DNA from 3 places in the Pseudomonas sp. S07E 245 genome. Region 2 is predicted to be linked to each of the others. Evidence: predicted binding sites of a transcription regulator. Region 2 holds the regulator's gene; each other region holds the start of a gene.
What was found. Region 2 encodes sigma-54, which starts transcription at its own class of promoters, with help from an activator protein. Its sites were predicted from a motif close to ANTGGCATNNANNTTGCTNT; they were not measured.

Region 1 (7,198 bases), 490 kb from region 2:
AAGAGGTGCACAGCAAGGCGGTGTCGCTGCGCGTGTTGACGGTGGATGACTCGTCGGTAGCGCGCAAACAGGTCAGCCGTTGCCTGCAGACGGTCGGGGTCGAGGTGATCGCCCTGAATGATGGCCGGCAGGCGCTGGATTACCTGCGCAAGCTGGTCGATGACGGCAAGCGTCCGGAAGAGGAATTCCTGATGATGATTTCCGACATCGAGATGCCGGAAATGGACGGCTATACCCTGACTGCGGCAATTCGTAGTGATCCGCGCATGCAACAATTGCACATCGTCCTGCATACTTCATTGTCTGGGGTGTTCAACCAGGCCATGGTCAAGAAGGTCGGGGCCGATGATTTCCTGGCCAAGTTCCGGCCGGACGATCTGGCTCAGCGGGTCGTTGACCGGATCAAGGCTACGCATTAAACCGGTCGGGGTACGCCCCGGCCTCAGCGATTGAAAAGAGGCGGTTGCATTGTCTACGGGTAATTTGGATTTCGAACAGTTCCGGGTCTTCCTGGAAAAAGCCTGTGGCATCCTGCTGGGCGAAAATAAGCAGTACCTGGTCTCCAGCCGTTTGAACAAGATGATGGAGCAGCAGGGGATCAAGTCGCTTGGTGAGCTGGTGCAGCGTATCCAGACCCAGCCGCGCAGCGGTCTGCGTGAGCAGGTAGTCGATGCGATGACCACCAACGAGACGTTGTGGTTTCGCGATACCTATCCGTTTGAGGTGTTGAAGAACAAGGTCATCCCGGAGTTCATCAAAGGCAATCCGGGGCAGCGCCTGCGCATCTGGTCGGCAGCCTGTTCATCGGGGCAGGAGCCTTACTCGTTGTCGATGTCGATCGACGAGTTCGAGCGGGGCAATCTTGGCCAACTGAAAATGGGCGCGCAGATCGTCGCGACCGATTTGTCGGGGACCATGCTGACCAACTGCAAAAGTGGCGAGTACGACAGTCTGTCGATCGCCCGTGGCTTGTCGCAGGAGCGTCTGCAGCGCTACTTCGATGTGAAGGCGCCGGGGCGCTGGGCGATCAAGGCGCCGATCCGCAGTCGGGTCGAGTTTCGTTCGTTCAACCTGCTCGACAGCTATGCGAGCCTGGGCAAGTTCGATGTGGTGTTCTGCCGGAACGTGCTGATTTATTTCTCGGCGCAGGTGAAACGCGACATCTTGCTGCGCATCCATGCCACGTTGAAGCCTGGGGGGTATTTGTTCCTGGGGGCTTCGGAGGCGCTCAATGGGTTGCCTGATCATTATCAGATGGTCCAGTGCAGTCCCGGGATTATTTATCAGGCCAAGTGATATGGCCCCAGTCACGTTGCGCTGACTGTTGGGGCGGCCTTGCCGGATGGTCGGAAACGGTCGCGCAGCGGCCCCGACTATCCCAAGGCCATGAACAAAAAAAGGCCAGCGTCAATCGACGCCAGCCTCTTCCAGAACAACAACCAATCAACCCCTCACAAGGTCAACTCAGAAGTCATACCGTACCTTGGCCGAGAACACATCGGCATCAAATCCGGACTTGCCGATGTAGTCATAATTCAGACCCACCGTCACAGCGCCCAACTTGTAATCAGTCCCCACGCCCGCTTCGTAACTGTTGCGTACCGCATCAGCTCCGTGCGTCACGAACGGCGTATTGCCCAGCAGGAAGGTAGACGTACTGCTGGCCTGGTCGGCCGCGAAGTCGTGATAGCCCATCAACTTGAACTGCGGTTCCAGCGTCCCGGCGCCCAGGCCAACGCTTCCGGCAACCCGAACCCCAGCCCCCAGCTCGATCGCTTCATAACGCTGATCTTCGATCTTCAGCGCAGCAGAAGAGCCTTTCTCACGGTAACCATCGATTTCCACTCGGCTGTAACGCGCCGCCAGGCGCGGCTCGATCAGCAACTGTGGGTTGATCCGGTAGGTATAACCTCCAACCAGATTCAGGCCCAGCAGGTCGCTGTCGTAGTCAGCCTTGGCGCGGGTGCCGGCGATGTCGCGCTTGCCTTCGTTGTCGTTGAAGCCGTAAGTCAGGCTGGCGTCAACGAAGTAGTTTCCCTGCTCAAAGCCGCCGTACAGGGTGAATGCGTGGCTGTCGACTTCGGTCTGGTTGCCGCTTTTGCCGTTGACGTCGGTATTGATGAAGCTGTACGCCAGGCCCAGGGTTAGCTGGTCGTTGAGCTTGCCATCAGCACCTACCGCGATGCCGCGGCTGTAGGCGTTGTAGCCGGCAATGCCGTCGCGTTGGCCTTGGGTCGCATCGCTGTACAGCGACTGAATCCACACGCCGGTCTGCTGGAGCGCGTCGCCCGACGAAGCGCCGCGCAGGCCGCTGGTGCGGCTGGTGGTCACGCCGTTGACCAGGCTTTGGCTGGTGGTCGCTGCCTGGGTAGCTCCGCCGTTGGTTTCCGGGGTCAGCTGTTCGGCAATCTTGGCCAGCTGCTTGCTGTCGGCGTTGACCGCAGCACGCAGCAGGGGGTCATTGGCGGCAAGCTTGGCGAGGACGCCGTCCTTGGCGAGGGCGCCGAGCGCGCGTTTGTGGTTGATGGTGCCGCCATTCAGATCCAGTACGTGGTCGATGCCTTGCTGATCCTTGGTGGTGACCACCGCCACGACCGTGTTGCCTTCGACAGCGCTGGTGTCGACATCGAGCAGTGCCGAGGTGCTGGTGACCAGCGGAGCACCTTGCAGCTCGCCGGCCTCTATCAGCTTGAAACGGCTGCCGTTGGCGCTGAAGTCATTACCGCGTGCAGTCAGTTTCAGTTGCGCACCTTCGCCGAATTCAGCGGTGCCGCTGACGCTGACGACGGCGCGAGCAGGGTTGGTGTCGGCGCCCAGGGTCAGGCCCAGTGCCGAGTTGCCAGCAACATACAGGTTGCCGTCGATGGTGGTGTGCGCCGACTGCAGCGCCAGGGTCGCCGAGTTGCCGCCCGAAACCGAACCGACGTCGATCCAGCCGTTGCCCTTGAGGCGAATGTTGGAGCCGTCAGCGGAACTGTCGGTGCCAGTGAAGGAGGTGTCGGCCTCGACTTCGATGTTCGACAGGTCGATCAGGTTGCCGACGATCACGCTGCCTTTGCGCAGGATCAACTCGACCGGGCGGTTGGCTTCGGAGGCATCGATCGCTTCATCCTGAGAGATGATGGTGCCGCTGTTGAAGATGTTCAGATCACCGTGCAACTGGTACTGAGGTTGCAGGCCCGGGCCGTCGAAGTCGACGTTGCCGATGGTGATTGCCGCGTCTTCGGCAATGATGGTGCCGGTGTTGAGCAGGTGTACGCCATCGGCGGTGCTCAGGCTGGCGCCGTCGAGCATGATGCCGTTGGCGTCGTTGCCGGTGGCGATGATGGTGCCGTGGTTTTCGATGCCGGCCAGGTCGACCATGTCGCCGCGGTTGCTGGTGGTGGCGTCGATGGCAGTGGCGCCTTCGCCGCTGACGACGATGCTGCCGTAGTTGATCACCTTGCCATTGATGGTGCCGCCTTCGAGGTTGATCCCGCGGGCGCTTTCGCCGCTGGCCACGATACGGCCGCTGTCGGCGTTGATCAGGTCGCCTTCGATCAGCGAGGTGCCGGAGAAGTCCAGTGCGCGAGCGACATCGGTGCCGCCGTCGTCGGTCAGTGGCTCGCCGATGGCCGACAGCAAACCCTGGTTGATCAGGTTGCCGCCGATCCGCGCTGGATCGATCATCAGCGCGTTGGCGCCGCCGCCGGTGGCGCTGATGCTGCCTTTGTTGATGACGTCGCCGGCGATGTCGTTGCGTGCCCAGCTCAGGCCATCTTCCCAGCTGTCCATGTCCACGCCGCCGGCAAAGTCGCCGCTGCTGTCGATGGTGCTGTTGAGGATCAGGTCGCCGGTAATCGTCGAGCCGTTCAGTTCAATGGCGTCTTCATCGCTGCCGCCGGTGTAGCTGCCAGTGAATTCGAGATTGCCGTAGTGAGTCTGGTGCTCGCTCTTGAAGCCGGCGTTGGTCAGGTTGACCACCTGGTTGGCGAGCGGCACGGCAAAGGCGGGGAGGGCGCTGGCGGTGATCGCCAGGGCCAGCAGGGTCTTGCGGAAGATAACGGGAGCCACGGTTCTGTCCTTGAAAAACGGGGGAGCAAACGGCGCGCATCCATGCATGGCTCTAGGCAGTAAGTCAGGCGACTACGGCCAGCGGGGCCGCATGTCTGCGCGGCGCGAATTCTATCCCAGATAGTGGCCAATTGACATTTTCGTTGGCGTCAATTTTTTGATTTGCCGCTTTTGCCGCCCAACTATTGCCGCCCGCCTCCCATCAAGCGGAAGCACTTTGCCGCTTTTCTGGCATTCCTATGCTCGCAAGCAAGGCTGAACGCCCTGATCCCGTGCCTTCCAGCTGGTTGGCACAGGCCTTGCTATAACTTCGCCAACGACACTCCGGCCCCATCGGCGAAGGTTTGCACCCATGAGCATCAGTTTCGACAAAGCGCTTGGCATCCATGAAAAAGCCCTGGGCTTTCGCGCTCAGCGCGCAGAGGTCCTGGCCAACAACATCACCAACGCCGACACGCCCAACTACAAAGCGCGTGACATGGACTTTTCGTCGGTGCTGGCTGCCGAGAGCGACAAGCAGCAAAACGGCCGCATCGCGCTCGACCGCACCAACACTCGCCATATCGAAGCGCAGGGCCTGGCCATGGGTGACGACACCCTGAAGTACCGTACACCGACACAGCCGTCGGTCGACCAGAACACCGTTGACGCTCAGGTCGAGCAGGCCAACTACACCGAAAACGCGATCGGTTTCCAGGCCAGCTTCACTTTGCTCAACAGTAAATTCAAAGGGCTGGTATCGGCCCTGCGCGGAGAGTAACCATGTCCCTTTCCAACGTTTTCAATATCGCCGGTAGCGGCATGAGCGCGCAGAATACCCGCCTCAACACCGTCGCTTCGAACATTGCCAACGCCGAGACGGTCTCGTCGAGCATCGACCAGACCTACCGCGCACGTCACCCCGTGTTCGCCACCACCTTCCAGCAGGCCCAGGCCGGCATGGGGCAGTCGTTGTTCGAAGACCAGGGTGAAGCGGGGCAGGGCGTGCAGGTAACGGGCATCATCGAAGACCAGAGCAATCTGGAAGCCCGCTACCAGCCTAATCACCCGGCGGCCAACAAGGACGGTTACGTCTACTACCCGAACGTCAACGTGGTCGAAGAGATGGCTGACATGATCTCGGCGAACCGTTCGTTCCAGACCAATGCCGAGCTGATGAATACGGCCAAGACCATGATGCAGAAGGTACTGACCCTGGGTCAGTGATAAGGAATCCGGACCATGGCTATCAACAGTACCAACCTCAATGAAGTGATCGCAGCGTCGGGTGTCAGCACCGGGACCAAGAAGGTGACCACCGATACGGCTTCCAAGACCGGCACTGATTCGCTGGGCAAGGATGCGTTTCTGCAGTTGCTGGTTTCCCAGATGCAGCACCAGAACCCGCTTGAACCGCAGGGCAATGGTGAGTTCGTGGCGCAGTTGGCGCAGTTCAGCAGCCTTGAAGGCATCACCTCGCTGAACGAGTCGGTCAATGCAATCACCAGTTCGCTGGGTTCGTCCCAGGCGCTGCAGGCGTCGTCGCTGGTCGGTCGTTCGGTGATCGTGCAGAACGACAAGGCGGTGGTTGACACCAGTGCAAGCTTCAATGGGCAGTTTGTGGTGCCGGAAGGCATCAGCGAAGCCAAGATCACGGTCAAGGACAAGGACGGCAATACCGTCAAGACCATTGAGCTGGGCGAACAGAAAGCCGGTTACGCCGACTTCATCTGGGACGGCACCAACGACAAGGGCGTCAAGGTCGATCCGGGTACCTACACCTTTACCGCCAGCACCATGGTGGACGGCAAGTCGGTACAGATGAATACCCTGCTGCCGGCCAAGGTCACCAGCGTCAGTTTCAGCGCCAATGGCGAAATGGTCCTCAACCTCGCCGGCGTCGGCAAGGTCTCTCTTTCCGACGTACAAACCATCGGTATCTAAGGCCAGAACGGCACAAGGAGCAACAGCATGTCTTTCAATATCGGCCTTAGCGGTCTGTACGCAGCCAACAAGCAACTGGACGTCACCGGCAATAACATTGCCAACGTCAATACCAATGGCTTCAAGTCCTCGCGCACCGAGTTCGCCGACGTCTATGCCGGCGCCAACCGTCTGGGCGTGGGCAAGAACCAGATCGGCAATGGTGTGCGCCTGGCCGCGGTTTCCCAGCAGTTCAGCCAGGGTGACGTGAACAACACCGGCAACGTGCTGGACATGGGTATCCAGGGTCGCGGCTTCTTCGTGTTGTCCGACAACGGCACCCAGGTCTATACCCGTGCCGGTGCATTCCAGAACAACAAAGACAACTTTGTGGTGACCTCCGACGGCCTGCGTCTGCAGGGCTACGCAGCTGATTCCAACGGCAAGATCCAGAAGGGCATCCTCACCGACCTGAAGATCGACACCTCGTCACTGGCGCCAAAAGCCACCACGTTGATCGATCAGGGCATCAACCTGAACTCCTCGGCAACCTCCATTCCGCTGCCGGCTACCCCGCCTGGCGCGGGTGATATCGTCTTCGACCCGGCTGACGAAACCTCATACACCAAGTCGTTCCCGACCAAGGTTTTTGACAGCCAGGGTAACGAGCACACCATGGAGCAGTTCTATCGCAAGACCGGCAAGAACGAGTGGACCATGTATACCCTGGTCGACGGCCGTAACCCGATGGATCCGACCAGCACCGCGCCGTTGGTGGGTACCGTCAGTTTCAACGAAGACGGCAGCGTTGCCTCGATGACGGCCGACCAGACTGGCCTGCCGACCGGCGCCGAATGGAGTGTGACCAACAATGTCTTCAGCATGAAGGGCTGGATCCCGGCCGAAAAAGACGGTGCCGGCAACTGGGGCTCCAATGGCTCGGCCGGCAACCCGGATGGCATGCGTCTGTCGATGAACAGCACTACCTCGTACAACACCGAGACCGCGCGCATGTCGCAGTCGCAGGATGGTTACGCCACCGGTGTTCTGTCGAGCCTGAGCATCGACTCCACCGGCGTCATGTTTGCCAGCTTCAGCAACCAGCAGTCGCGGGCGATTGGCCAGGTGGCGCTGGCCAGCTTTGCCAACGAGCAGGGTCTGCAGCAGATCGGCGGCACCCGCTGGACCGAGACCTTTGCGTCGGGTATCCCGGGCGTTGACGCACCCAAGACCGGCACTTTGG
Region 2 (7,198 bases):
AAGTAAGGATCTTCGGCGCATCAACGCGTCCCCAGCAGATCGGCGCGGTAGTCAGGCGCAGGAAAATGGAAAGGTACCGGTCCGTCCGGATCGCCCTTCATGAATTGGCGGATGCGCGGATTGTCCGAGCCCATCAGCTCGTCCGGAGTGCCCTGACCCAGCACCTGGCCATCACCCACTACGTAGATGTAGTCGGCGATGCTCGCGGTTTCCGCCAGGTCGTGCGACACGACGATACTGGTAATGCCAAGGGCATCGTTGAGCAGACGGATCAAACGCACCAGAACACCCATCGCGATAGGATCCTGGCCGACGAATGGCTCGTCGTACATGAGAATCTGCGGGTCGAGGGCAATTGCCCGCGCCAACGCCACCCGCCGCTTCATGCCGCCGGAGAGTTCGTCGGGCATCAGGTCGATGGCGCCGCGCAGGCCAACGGCCTGCAGTTTCATCAGGACGATGTCGCGGATCATCTCTTCCGACAGCTCGGTGTGCACCCGCAGCGGGAAGGCAACGTTCTCGAACACGTCGAGGTCGGTGAACAATGCACCGCTCTGAAACAGCACGCCCATCTGCTTGCGTGCATCGAACAGATCACTGCGCGACAGCGTCGGCAAATTCTGCCCGGCCACCCACACTTCGCCGCTGGCGGGGCGCAGCTGGGCGCCCATCAGGCGCAACAGGGTGGTCTTGCCGCACCCCGATGGCCCCATGATGCCAGTGACCTTTCCGCGTGGAATGCGGATGTCGACATTACTGAAAATGCTGCGCGAACCGCGCTTGAAGGTAACCCCCTTCAACTCGACCGCGTAGGCGCTATCCACACTCATCTAGACTCCTTGCAATACAGCCTCGTCCAATGGACGCCTGCCCTCATCGTGAAGGCACACACGCCCCACCCGGGCCGAATCAGCGGCGAACTATAGCACCGCAGGCGAGCCCGCCCCAAGGCTATCGCAGCGTCATTCAGGCGAATGACAGGCGGCCGCGGCAGGCTTATGACAATCCAGTGATGAGCCTTTCGCACATTGCGGCTATAATCGGCGCCTTTTCATCAGGCATTGCTTTTCGACATGAGCCAATCCAGCGAGCTGATCCAATCTGCCCAGCGCACTTTGCGCCTGGAACTCGAGGCTGTTGAGGGCCTGTTGCCGCGTATCGACGACAATTTCGTCAAGGCCTGCGAACTGATTCTGGCCAGCAAAGGCCGTGTGGTCGTGGTTGGCATGGGCAAGTCCGGGCATATCGGCAACAAGATCGCGGCGACCCTGGCCAGTACCGGTACGCCGTCATTTTTTGTCCATCCGGCCGAAGCCAGCCACGGTGACATGGGCATGATCACCCGTGATGACGTGATCCTGGCGCTGTCCAACTCCGGCAGCACTGCCGAGATCGTTACCCTGCTGCCATTGATCAAGCGCCTTGGCATTCAGCTGATCAGCCTCACCGGCAACCCCGATTCACAGCTGGCGCAAGCGGCCGAGGCCAACCTCGATGCGCGCGTGGCGCAGGAAGCCTGCCCGCTGAACCTGGCACCAACTTCCTCGACCACCGCAGCGCTGGTGCTCGGCGACGCCCTCGCGATCGCCCTGCTTGAGGCCCGCGGCTTCTCGGCCGAGGATTTCGCCTTCTCGCACCCCGGCGGCGCCCTTGGCCGACGTTTGCTGCTCAAGGTCGAAAACGTCATGCACTCGGGCGACGAGCTGCCGCAGGTGCGACGTGGCACCCTGCTCAAGGAAGCGCTGCTGGAAATGTCCCGTAAAGGTTTGGGCATGACCGTCGTGCTGGAAAACGACGGTACCCTGGCTGGCGTGTTCACTGACGGCGACCTGCGCCGCAGCCTGGACCGCAATATCGATGTACACACCACCCTGATCGATGAGGTGATGACCGTGCACGGCAAGACTGCCCGCGCCGAGATGCTCGCCGCTGAAGCCTTGAAGATCATGGAAGACCACAAGATCGGCGCCCTCGTCGTGGTCGATCAGCACGATCGCCCGACCGGCGCGCTGAACATGCACGACCTGCTCCGCGCCGGAGTCATGTGATGAACGGAGATGCCATGAGCGAAGACATCCTGCAACGCGGCAAAGCCATCAAGCTGGCCGTTTTCGACGTCGACGGTGTGCTCACCGACGGCCGCCTGTACTTCCTTGAAGACGGCAGCGAATTCAAGACCTTCAACACCCTCGACGGCCAGGGCATCAAGATGCTCATGGCCTCGGGTGTGACCACGGCAATCATCAGCGGGCGCAAGACCCCGGTGGTCGAGCGTCGGGCGAAGAACCTCGGCATCCCGCACCTGTTTCAGGGCCGCGAGGATAAACTGGTGGTTCTGGACGGCCTGCTCGCTGAACTGGGCCTAAGCTATGAGCAGGTCGCCTACCTGGGCGACGACCTGCCCGACCTGCCAGTGATTCGCCGGGTCGGCCTGGGCATGGCCGTAGCCAACGCTGCCGTGTTCGTCCGCCAGAACGCCCACGGGGTAACCCAGGCCCGCGGCGGCGAAGGTGCTGCCCGCGAGTTCTGTGAACTGATCATGCAGGCCCAGGGTACCCTGGACGCTGCCAACGCCAACTACCTGTAAGGCCGCACATGTTCAGCAAAAAAGCTAAAAACATCGCGCTGCTGGGGCTGATCGCTGCCCTGCTGGTAGCGGTCGGCTACTGGAACGTCAGCCCCGAGAGCTTCCTCGACAAGCCACAGGCCCAGGCCGACGAAAGCGCCATCGACTACTATGCGATCAATGCCCACAGCGTGCAGTTCTTGCCTGACGGCAAGATGCAATATGAAATGACCGCCGACAAGGTCGAGCACCTCAAGGCCAGCGAAGTCACACTGCTGACCACGCCAGACCTGCACATGTATCGCGGCACCGCGTATCCCTGGCATGTCCAGAGCGTGCGTGCCGAGGTCAACCCGGATGGCACCGAGGTCGAGCTGATCGACAAGGTACGGGTTGCTCGCACCGACGAAAAACAACGCGAAACCATCATTACCAGCACGCGCATGACGGTGTTCCCGCAGAAGCAATATGCGCAGACCGAGCAAGCCGTTAGAATCGACGGCGCCGGCGGCACCACCACCGGCGTTGGCATGAAAGCGTATTTGAAAGACGGCAGGATGGACCTGCTGTCCAACGTAAGAGGACAGTATGAGGCTCGTTAAAACCCTCCCTTTTTTGCTCAGCCTGAGCGCAGCACTGGGAAGCGCGAGCGCCTTGGCCCTGCCGAACGATCGTGACCAGCCAATTCGTATCCAGGCCGACGACGCTCACCTGGATGACAAACAAGGCGTAGCTACCTACCGCGGCGACGTGATCATCACCCAAGGCTCGATGATGATCAAAGGCAACACCGTGACCATGACCCGTGCCGCCAATGGCGACATCGACGTGGTGACTTCGGTGGGCAACCTGGCCTACTTCGAGCAACAGCAGGACGCCGCCAAGCCCGACAAGATGAAAGGCTGGGCCGTGACCATTCAATACCAGGCGCAAAAAGACACGGTGATTCTGACCGACCGCGCCAAGGTCGAGAATGAAAGCAACACCACCGAAGGCGAGAAGATCGTCTACAACACCAAGTCGCAGGTCGCAACCGCAGGCAATGCCGGTGGCGCCGCCACGACCAAGCGTCCGCGCATCGACATGGTGATCCAGCCGAAGAAGAAGGCCGAGTAAATGGCGACTCTCAAAGCCCAGCATCTGGCCAAGAGCTACAAGGGCCGCCAGGTGGTTCGCGACGTCAGCCTGTCGATCGACAGCGGCCAGATCGTCGGCTTGCTCGGCCCCAACGGTGCCGGCAAGACCACCTGCTTCTACATGATCGTCGGCCTGGTTCAGGCCGATCAAGGCCGCGTGCTGATCGACAACAATGACGTCAGCTACCAACCCATGCACGGCCGCGCCCGTGCCGGGATTGGCTACCTGCCGCAGGAAGCGTCGATTTTCCGCAAGCTGTCGGTTGCCGACAACATCATGGCGATCCTCGAAACGCGCAAGGAACTCGACCGTGACGGCCGTCGCAAGGAGCTGGAAAGCCTGCTGCAGGAATTCCATATCAGCCACATCCGCGACAACCTCGGCATGAGCCTTTCCGGTGGCGAACGCCGCCGTGTCGAGATTGCCCGCGCCCTGGCCACCGCACCCAAGTTCATTCTGCTGGATGAACCGTTCGCTGGCGTCGACCCGATCTCGGTAGGTGACATCAAGCAGATCATTCATCACCTCAAGGCCAAGGGTATCGGTGTGTTGATCACCGACCACAACGTCCGCGAGACGCTGGATATCTGTGAGACAGCCTACATCGTCAACGATGGTCAACTGATCGCCGAAGGCGATGCCGAGACCATTCTGGCCAACGATCTGGTCAAGGAAGTCTACCTGGGCCACGAGTTCCGGCTCTGAGGCCCTTGCCTGGGCACTGGCAGCAGCAAGCTAAAACAGCTTAAGTGTTACAGTGCTCTAGGCAAACGCTACAAATTAAGGCATATAACTTGCTTGAAATTGGCGCCGCGGCGCCCTTCGTGTAGTGGATGGCGCAGATGCGCCGGCGGACAAGGTATTAAGCCCAAGCTATGAAACCATCGCTCGTCCTAAAAATGGGCCAGCAACTGACGATGACCCCGCAGTTGCAACAGGCCATTCGTCTGCTTCAGCTCTCGACCCTGGACCTCCAACAGGAAATTCAGGAAGCGCTGGAATCCAACCCGATGCTCGAACGCCAGGAAGATGGCGAAGACTTCGACAACAGCGACCCGCTGGCCGACAGTGCCGAAAGCAAGCCAAGCGCCGAAAACCTGGAGAACAGCTTCCAGGACAGCGGTTTTCAGGATGGCAGCCTGCAGGAAGGCAGCGCCGCCAGTCAGAACCTTGAAGAAGGCGACTGGAACGAGCGCATTCCCAACGAACTACCGGTCGACACCGCCTGGGAAGATGTCTACCAGACCAGCGCCAGCAGCCTGCCCAGCAACGACGATGACGAGTGGGACTTCACCACCCGCACCTCTGCTGGCGAGAGCCTGCAAAGCCACTTGCTGTGGCAACTGAACCTGGCGCCGATGTCCGATACCGATCGCCTGATTGCAGTAACGCTGATCGACAGCATCAACCAGCAAGGCTATCTGGAAGACACCCTCGAAGAAATCTGCGCAGGCTTTGACCCGGAGCTCGACATAGAGCTCGATGAAGTCGAGGCCGTGCTGCACCGTATTCAACAGTTCGAACCCGCCGGCGTTGCCGCACGCAACCTGGGCGAGTGCCTGCTGCTGCAGCTGCGTCAGTTGCCGGCCAATACGCCTTGGTTGACCGAGGCCAAGCGCCTGGTCAGCGACTTCATCGATATGCTCGGCAGCCGCGACTACAGCCAGCTGATGCGCCGTATGAAGCTCAAGGAAGACGAGCTGCGGCAGGTCATCGAGCTGGTGCAGAGCCTCAATCCGCGGCCTGGTTCGCAGATCGAGTCGAGCGAGCCGGAGTACGTGGTGCCTGACGTGATCGTGCGCAAGGACACCGACCGCTGGCTGGTCGAGCTGAACCAGGAGGCCATGCCGCGCCTGCGGGTCAACCCGCAATATGCAGGCTTTGTCCGCCGCGCCGATACCAGCGCCGACAACACCTTCATGCGCAACCAGTTGCAGGAAGCGCGCTGGTTCATCAAGAGCCTGCAGAGCCGCAACGAGACCTTGATGAAGGTCGCCACGCAGATCGTCGAGCACCAGCGCGATTTTCTCGAGTACGGCGACGAGGCGATGAAACCGTTGGTGCTGCATGACATCGCCGAAGCAGTGGGCATGCATGAGTCGACCATCTCCCGCGTCACCACCCAGAAGTACATGCACACTCCGCGTGGCATCTTTGAGTTGAAATACTTTTTCTCGAGCCACGTCAGCACCTCCGAAGGCGGTGAATGCTCGTCCACGGCGATCCGCGCGATCATCAAGAAACTGGTTGCAGCGGAAAATCAGAAAAAGCCATTGAGTGACAGCAAGATCGCTGGTTTACTGGAGGCACAAGGCATCCAGGTAGCCCGTCGCACCGTCGCCAAGTACCGCGAGTCGCTCGGCATAGCACCGTCGAGTGAACGCAAGCGACTGATGTAGCCCCGGGATGTGCCACAGCGTTTTTGTGGCAGGTGCAAGACCTGCCTCTTTATGCACGGGCAACAAAGGAGAAGCTGTATGCAAGTCAACATCAGTGGACACCATGTAGAAGTAACCCCACCACTGCGCGACTACGTCGAGCAGAAGCTGAAGAGACTCGCAGGGCACTTTGACAAGATCACCAACGTTACGGTGATCATGAAAGTCGAGAAACTGCAGCAGAAGATCGAAGCGACTCTGCAGATTCCGGGCGGCGAAGTGGTTGCCAATGCCGAAGATCTAGACATGTATGCAGCCATCGACAATTTGGCTGACAAGCTCGACCGCCAACTGAAAAAACACAAGGAAAAACAGCAAAGTCTCCTGCAAGGTGCAGCTGCTCGCTGATCCCCCTCATCCATGATCCGACTTGAAACCATCCTGACCCCCGGCCGTTCCCTGGTGAACGTGCCGGGCGTCAGCAGTAAGAAACGCGCCCTCGAAGAAATCGCCAAGGTCGTAGCCAGCGAAGTCAGCGAGCTCGACCAGCAAGAAGTCTTCGAGAAGCTGATCGCCCGCGAAAAACTGGGCTCCACCGGGTTCGGCAATGGCATCGCCATTCCGCACTGCCGCCTCAAGGGCTGCGCCAATCCGGTCAGCGCCCTGCTCCACCTGGATCATCCAATCGATTTCGACGCCATCGATGGCGCCCCCGTGGACCTGCTGTTCGTCCTGCTGGTGCCCGAAGCTGCCACCGATGCTCACCTTGAGCTGTTGCGCCAGATTGCCAGCATGCTCGATCGCGAAGATGTGCGTAAGCGTCTGCGCGCTGCGAGAGACAACAAGGCCTTGTACCAGGTCGTCCTGGACGTGCAAAACGGGAGCTGAGCATGCGCCTGATCATCGTCAGCGGCCGCTCTGGCTCCGGCAAGAGCACTGCACTTGCCGTGCTGGAAGACAATGGCTTCTACTGCATCGACAACCTGCCCGCCGGGTTGCTGCCGCAGCTGGCTGAAAACGCGTTGATCAATACCGAGCTGATGCAGCCCAAGGTTGCTGTCTCGATTGATGCGCGCAACCTGCCAGGCCATCTGTCACGCTTCCCCGAGCTGCTCGA
Region 3 (7,198 bases), 760 kb from region 2:
CCGCGCATACTGCACCAGCTTGTTGGCCTCTATCTGATCATCAAAGAACGCCGCTGCACGAGCAGGGTCAAGGCCATAGCCAGGCGCCGCGTTGCGCACGGCAGCAATGATGGCTTGCTCGCGCTCGGTTGCCTGGACGGGCTGGGCGTTATCCCATTTATGCAGCGCCACCACATCGGCCACGGCCAGTCGCCGCTCGACCAGGTCAAGCAGGGGTGAGAAGGTGGGGTCGTCAGAGGTGGCGCTGCAGCCGCTCAGACCGAGGGCGCAGGCGAGGATAAAGGGGGCAAGGCGCATCGGCAGTCTCCTTTTCAGTGGAGGCTGGAAGTGTGCGGTGATGCTGAGGGTGCGCAAGTCGGACGCTTCTGAAAATCCTGTCTGGCGAAACGGAAAACGGCCTCCCGAGGGAGGCCGTCTTCAGTTGATGCCTAGTGACGACAGGCGTCGCTTACATCAGCAGCTGTAGTACAGCTCGTATTCCAGCGGGTGTACGAAGGTGCGCACCTTGATTTCTTCTTCGCTCTTCAGCTCGATGAAGGCATCGATGAAGTCGTCGGAGAACACGCCGCCCTTGGTCAGGAACGCACGGCCTTTATCCAGCTCTTCCAGAGCTTCTTTCAGGCTGCCGCAGACTTGCGGAATGTCCTTGGCTTCTTCTGGTGGCAGGTCGTAGAGGTTCTTGTCGGCAGCATCGCCTGGATGAATCTTGTTCTGGATGCCGTCCAGGCCAGCCATCAGCAGGGCTGCGAAGGCCAGGTATGGGTTGGCCGACGGGTCCGGGAAGCGCGCTTCGATACGGCGAGCTTTCGGGCTGCTGACGTAAGGAATACGGATCGAGGCGGAACGGTTACGGGCCGAGTAGGCGAGCATTACCGGTGCTTCGAAACCTGGGACCAGACGCTTGTAGGAGTTGGTCGACGGGTTGGTGAAGCCGTTCAGTGCCTTACCGTGCTTGATGATGCCGCCGATGAAGTACAGGGCGGTATCGGACAGGCCGGCATAGCCTTCGCCAGCGAAGGTGTTCTTGCCGTCTTTCCAGATCGACATGTGCACGTGCATGCCCGAACCGTTGTCACCGTAGAGTGGCTTCGGCATGAAGGTAGCGGTGCGGCCGTAAGCGTCGGCAACGTTGTGCACGACGTATTTCAGGGCCTGGACTTCGTCAGCTTTCTTCACCAGGGTGTTGAACTTGACGCCGATTTCGTTCTGACCGGCAGTCGCCACTTCGTGGTGGTGAACTTCAACGATCTGACCCATTTCTTCCAGTGCGTTGCACATGGCAGTACGGATTTCGTGGTCGTGGTCGAACGGAGGTACTGGGAAGTAGCCGCCTTTGACGCCTGGACGGTGGCCTTTGTTGCCGCCTTCGATGTCAGCACCGGTCATCCACGAGCCTTGCTCGGAGAAGATCTTGAACATCGAACCGGAGATGTCGGACTGGAACTTCACTTCGTCGAAGATGAAGAACTCAGGCTCTGGACCGGCGAACACGGTGTCACCCAGGCCAGTGCTCTTGAGGTACTCTTCAGCGCGCTTGGCGATCGCACGTGGGTCGCGATCGTAGCCGAGCATGCTCGACGGGTCGACGATGTCGCAGGTGATGATCAGGGTTGGCTCTTCGGTGAACGGGTCGAGCACAGCGGTATCGTCAACCGGCATCAGGATCATGTCGGAGGCTTCGATGCCTTTCCAGCCGGCAATCGACGAACCGTCGAACATCTTGCCGACTTCAAAGAAGTCTTCGTCCAGACCATCACGCGCCGGCATGGTCACGTGATGCTGAGTGCCTTTGGTGTCCGTGAAACGCAGATCAATCCACTTGACGTCATGATCTTTGATGAGTTGAACCGACTTCGACATGTTGTCCTCCGGAGGGTCTAGAGCGCGGTGGGCCGCTGCCCTGGAAAAAGGGTGTTGCTGGGCGCGGATAGTCGGCCAAGCTTACCTGCCTCACAAGAGAGCAAATTGCATGCCAGTGCCCGAAAATGGCGAGTCTGAGATAAAAGCGGGCGTTCAGGGGCACTTATTGGTAGTGGTCCGAGCAAAAGCGCACCTTTTAGATGCGGAAATTGCGAACTGCGCACCAAATTAGTGCGCATCTTTGCGGGGGCGTTTTCTGGAACCTCTTCGCGGGTAAACCCGCTCCCACAGAGATAGCGGTGGAGTCGGGCATTACACCATCCTGTGGGAGCGGGTTCACCGGGACGCCGGATCGCCGCTAAAGAGCCGGCACAGGCGCGGCAAAATCAATCTCTTGCACTCATCTCAAACCTTTCTGTTCAAAAGTTGGTCAAATCCTGAGCAATTTCCGCTATAATTCGCGCCCCTCATTTTCGGCAGGCCCTGGGCGCGCTGTTTACCCATGAAACTCATCGTCAAAGTCTTCCCAGAAATCACCATCAAGAGCCGGCCGGTGCGCAAGCGCTTCATCCGTCAGCTCTCGAAGAACATCCGCAACGTGCTCAAGGATATCGACCCTGAGCTGAAGGTTGACGGTGTCTGGGATAATCTCGAAGTGGTCACCCGCATCGAAGACGAGAAGCTTCAGCGCGAGATCATCGACCGGCTGTCGTGCACGCCGGGGATCACCCATTTCCTTCAGGTAGAGGAATACCCGCTGGGCGACTTCGACGATATCGTCGAGAAGTGCAAGGCGCATTACGGCCATCTGCTGGCCGGCAAGCGCTTCGCCGTACGCTGCAAGCGTGGCGGCCACCACGACTTCACCTCGATGGATGTCGACCGTTATGTTGGCAGCCAGTTGCGCCAGCAGTGCGGCGCCGCCGGTATCGACCTGAAGAACCCGGAAATCAAGGTGCGGATGGAAATCCGCAATCAGCGCCTTTACGTCATCCACAATCAGCATCAAGGTATCGGCGGTTATCCGTTGGGCGCGTTGGAGCAGACTCTGGTGTTGATGTCCGGTGGTTTCGATTCCACCGTGGCTGCCTACCAGATGATGCGTCGCGGCCTGATGACCCACTTCTGCTTCTTCAACCTCGGCGGCCGTGCCCACGAGCTGGGGGTAATGGAAGTCGCTCACTACCTGTGGAAAAAATACGGCAGCAGCCAGCGCGTGCTGTTCATCAGCGTGCCGTTCGAAGAAGTGGTCGGCGAGATTCTCGGCAAGGTCGACAACAGCTACATGGGCGTCACCCTCAAGCGCATGATGCTGCGCGCAGCGGCCAACATCGCTGACCGCCTGCAGATCGACGCGCTGGTCACCGGTGAGGCGATTTCCCAGGTGTCGAGCCAGACCCTGCCCAACCTGACAGTGATCGACCAGGCCACTGACAAGCTGGTCCTGCGTCCGCTGTTGGCCAGCCACAAACAGGACATCATCGATACCGCTTATCAGATCGGCACAGCCGAGTTTGCCAAGCACATGCCAGAATACTGCGGCGTCATCTCGGTCAACCCGACTACCTGCGCCAAACCGCAGCGGGTTGTATATGAGGAGGCCCAGTTCGATATGCAGATTTTGGAGCGCGCGCTGGAACGTGCTCGCTTCATCTCGATCGACCATGTAATCGACGAACTGAGCCAGGACATTCAGATTGAAGAGGTGGCCGAGGCCACTCCAGGCCAGATCGTCATCGACATTCGTCACCCCGATGCGCAAGAGGATCAACCTCTGGTGATCGACGGTATCGAAGTCCAGACCATGCCTTTCTATGCCATCAACAGCCGCTTCAAGCAGCTCGATGGCAACCGTCAGTACCTACTTTATTGCGACAAGGGCGTCATGAGTCGCCTGCATGCGCATCATCTGCTCAGTGAGGGACATGCCAATGTGCGTGTTTATCGTCCGGCATAAACTGCCAGGGCTGTATGGCGGCAGCATCCGCCATCGCCCTCCCGACCCGCGGGCCCGCTGAGCCTTTTACCTTCATATTGGCCGTCTAGAATGGGCGGCAACCGAATCCTCTGATCGAGATACATTTGTGATCGAAAATCTGCGTAACATCGCCATCATCGCCCACGTTGACCATGGTAAAACCACTCTGGTCGACAAACTCCTGCGTCAGTCGGGCACCCTGGAGCGTAACGAGCTCAATGACGAGCGCGTCATGGACTCCAACGACCAGGAGAAAGAGCGCGGTATTACCATTCTGGCGAAAAACACCGCCATCAACTGGAATGGCTACCACATCAACATCGTCGACACCCCCGGCCACGCCGACTTCGGTGGCGAAGTTGAGCGTGTAATGTCGATGGTCGACTCCGTGCTGCTGCTGGTCGACGCCCAAGACGGCCCTATGCCGCAAACTCGCTTCGTGACCAAAAAGGCATTCGAAGCTGGCCTCAAGCCAATCGTTGTAATCAACAAGGTTGACCGTCCGGGCGCGCGTCCTGATTGGGTTCTGGACCAGATCTTCGATCTGTTCGACAACCTCGGTGCTACCGACGAGCAGCTGGACTTCCAGGTCGTCTACGCCTCGGCCCTGAACGGCATTGCCGGTCTGGACCACACTGCCATGGCCGAAGACATGACCCCGCTGTACCAAGCGGTTGTCGACCACGTTCCACCACCTGCTGTTGACCGTGACGGCCCGTTCCAGATGCAGATCTCCGCTCTGGACTACAACAGCTTCCTCGGTGTTATCGGCGTTGGCCGTATCGCCCGTGGTCGCGTCAAGCCGAACACCCCGGTTGTTGCCATCGATACCGACGGCAAGAAGCGTAACGGCCGTATCCTGAAACTGATGGGTCACCACGGTCTGCACCGTGTCGACGTTGAAGAAGCTGCCGCCGGCGACATCGTCTGCATCAGCGGTTTCGACGAGCTGTTCATCTCCGACACCCTGTGCGACCCGCTGACCGTCGAGGCGATGAAGCCTCTGACCGTCGACGAGCCAACCGTTTCCATGACCTTCCAGGTCAACGACTCGCCATTCTGCGGTAAAGAAGGCAAGTTCGTGACCTCGCGTAACATCAAGGATCGTCTGGACAAAGAGCTGCTGTACAACGTTGCACTGCGCGTTGAAGAAGGCGACTCGGCAGACAAGTTCAAGGTTTCCGGCCGTGGTGAATTGCACCTGTCGGTACTGATCGAAACCATGCGTCGCGAAGGCTTCGAGCTGGCCCTGGGCCGTCCGGAAGTGATCATTCGTGAAGTCGACGGCGTCAAGCAAGAGCCGTTCGAAAACGTCACCATCGACATCCCAGAGGAAGCTCAGGGCAAGGTCATGGAAGAGATGGGCCTGCGTAAAGGCGACCTGAGCAACATGGTCCCGGATGGCAAAGGCCGTGTGCGTCTGGAATACAACATCCCTGCTCGTGGTCTGATCGGTTTCCGTAACCAGTTCCTGACCCTGACCAACGGTGCTGGCATTCTGACCTCGATCTTCGATCGCTACGCTCCAGTCAAGTCGGGCCACATGTCCGGCCGTCAGAACGGCGTACTGGTTTCGGTTGAAACCGGCAAGGCTCTGACCTACTCGCTGGAAACCCTGCAGGCGCGCGGCAAGCTGTTCGTCGAGCACGGTCAAGAGATCTACAACGGTCAGATCATCGGCCAGAACAGCCGCGACAACGACCTGGGTGTAAACCCAACCAAAGGCAAGAAGCTCGACAACATGCGTGCTTCGGGTAAAGACGAAACCATCGCTCTGGTTCCGCCAGTTCGCTTCACTCTGGAACAGGCTCTGGAATACATCCAGGAAGACGAGCTGTGCGAAGTCACGCCTAAGTCGATCCGTCTTCGCAAGAAGATCCTCGACGAAAGCGAGCGTACCCGCGCTGCCAAGAAAGCCAAGATCTGAGTCCAGATCTAGCTGAATGAAAACGCCCCCGGTCGAAAGGCCGGGGGCGTTTTTTTTGCAAGTTTCATAATTCGCTACGATGCACTGCTGAAGAATAGCGCTCGTCGTAGATGTGAGTTTCATAAAGCCATCAGCGACAATACCTCCCCCGCAGCCTATATTTCCCGCTGTGCAGCTCTCTTGTGCTGATTTAACTTCGGTCTTCGCTTGTTATGTTTGATAAGGAGATTGAACTATGTCGGTTGTCATTGCGGGTGAACGTATTTGTGTGATTGATGATGGAATAACGGACGAAGAGCATACCAAGATCTTGAAACTGCTGACCGGCTCGCTTTGGCGATATGGCTGGCCCTATCCCTATTCACCTCTTGATCGTCCCTGCTGGCACAGCTTTATTGCAGGTACTCGCAGAGACGAGCTTGAAGATTGTGAGCTAGAGCTGCGGGCTCGACCTGATTGGGCATTTCTCGCGGATATCTGGGCGCGGATCAAAGCGGTGCACCTACCCTCGGCAAAGCTATTAGGTGTCTACGCCAATGGCCAAACAAGTAGTCAGGACGGTCCTATCCACCACGACAATACAGTCGAGCTGCCCGGCAAAACGGTCATGCTGTTCTGCAGTGAGTATTGGGCTACATGTTGGGGAGGAGAGCTGGTCTTTTACGATACTGCCAAAGAAAATATTATGCTATCCGTGCAGCCCAAGCCGAAGAGAGTCGTAGTGTTCAATGGCGAGGTGCCGCATGGCGCGCGGGCGCCGGCAGCAAATTGCAACAGGCTGCGCATGAGCATCGCTTTCAAGACTCTGATCAGGGAGTAACGAACGATGTCGAAAAAATTCGAAATCATTCTGGGGTACGTCGATAAGCCCGTAGCGGTGGGCGGCGCAGCTGCCTCCCTTACGGATCAGTACAACACCGATAAGTCCGGGTTCTCCCTCGTCAACCAGACAGCACAAACCGGTGCTACAGTCGCGAGCGTGATCTCTATCGTAAAACTGACCGCGGGATTCACACCGTTTCTCAACATAAAAGCCAACACGCTTGCGGCGACGACGGTATTTCTAAAGATCACAGCTGAATACAAGACTAATCAAAAATTTGATAATGGAGATGTCCTGAGTCTTATTGGTGATGTTGCCGGGATTGTCGCAAGCATTACTTTGCTCGCCGGTGCAAGCGGTCCAGCACTTGTATTTACTGGCGTAGGTGTTACCGCAACTGCCGCGGGGATAGTCACCTCCGATGCGGTTAAAAATTTGTATCAATCTTTGATTTTGCCAGTTGTCGAAAAACATTTCGCCACAAATACGAATGCGGCATATCCAGATTATTGGGTGGCGCCGGATTTGGCACTTGTGTCGCTCGCGAAAATCAGCGCAAGCTATACGAGCCAAATTGCTGTCAGTCGCTGGGACCCTGACTCACATGAAG

Region 1: the regulator sigma-54 is predicted to act here: its motif matches at 4,340-4,359, upstream of flgB (flagellar basal body rod protein FlgB).
Region 3: the regulator sigma-54 is predicted to act here: its motif matches at 1,958-1,977, upstream of glnA (type I glutamate--ammonia ligase).

Annotation. Positions count from the first base shown of each region.
Region 1 is NZ_CP080625.1:536,827-544,024, forward strand. It holds gene K3F44_RS02525 (chemotaxis protein CheV) at 1-419, shown strand, start outside; gene cheR (protein-glutamate O-methyltransferase CheR) at 469-1,296, shown strand; gene K3F44_RS02535 (autotransporter domain-containing protein) at 1,465-4,011, opposite strand; gene flgB (flagellar basal body rod protein FlgB) at 4,406-4,813, shown strand; gene flgC (flagellar basal body rod protein FlgC) at 4,816-5,259, shown strand; gene flgD (flagellar hook assembly protein FlgD) at 5,275-5,976, shown strand; gene flgE (flagellar hook protein FlgE) at 6,004-7,198, shown strand, end outside.
Region 2 is NZ_CP080625.1:43,932-51,129, reverse strand. It holds gene mlaE (lipid asymmetry maintenance ABC transporter permease subunit MlaE) at 1-21, opposite strand, end outside; gene K3F44_RS00260 (ATP-binding cassette domain-containing protein) at 21-830, opposite strand; gene K3F44_RS00255 (SIS domain-containing protein) at 1,074-2,048, shown strand; gene K3F44_RS00250 (HAD family hydrolase) at 2,063-2,587, shown strand; gene lptC (LPS export ABC transporter periplasmic protein LptC) at 2,596-3,168, shown strand; gene lptA (lipopolysaccharide transport periplasmic protein LptA) at 3,155-3,682, shown strand; gene lptB (LPS export ABC transporter ATP-binding protein) at 3,683-4,408, shown strand; gene K3F44_RS00230 (RNA polymerase factor sigma-54) at 4,579-6,102, shown strand; gene hpf (ribosome hibernation-promoting factor, HPF/YfiA family) at 6,181-6,489, shown strand; gene ptsN (PTS IIA-like nitrogen regulatory protein PtsN) at 6,502-6,969, shown strand; gene rapZ (RNase adapter RapZ) at 6,972-7,198, shown strand, end outside.
Region 3 is NZ_CP080625.1:4,661,021-4,668,218, forward strand. It holds gene K3F44_RS21470 (chorismate mutase) at 1-297, opposite strand, end outside; gene glnA (type I glutamate--ammonia ligase) at 454-1,860, opposite strand; gene thiI (tRNA uracil 4-sulfurtransferase ThiI) at 2,363-3,817, shown strand; gene typA (translational GTPase TypA) at 3,945-5,765, shown strand; gene K3F44_RS21490 (2OG-Fe(II) oxygenase) at 6,001-6,585, shown strand; gene K3F44_RS21495 (hypothetical protein) at 6,592-7,198, shown strand, end outside.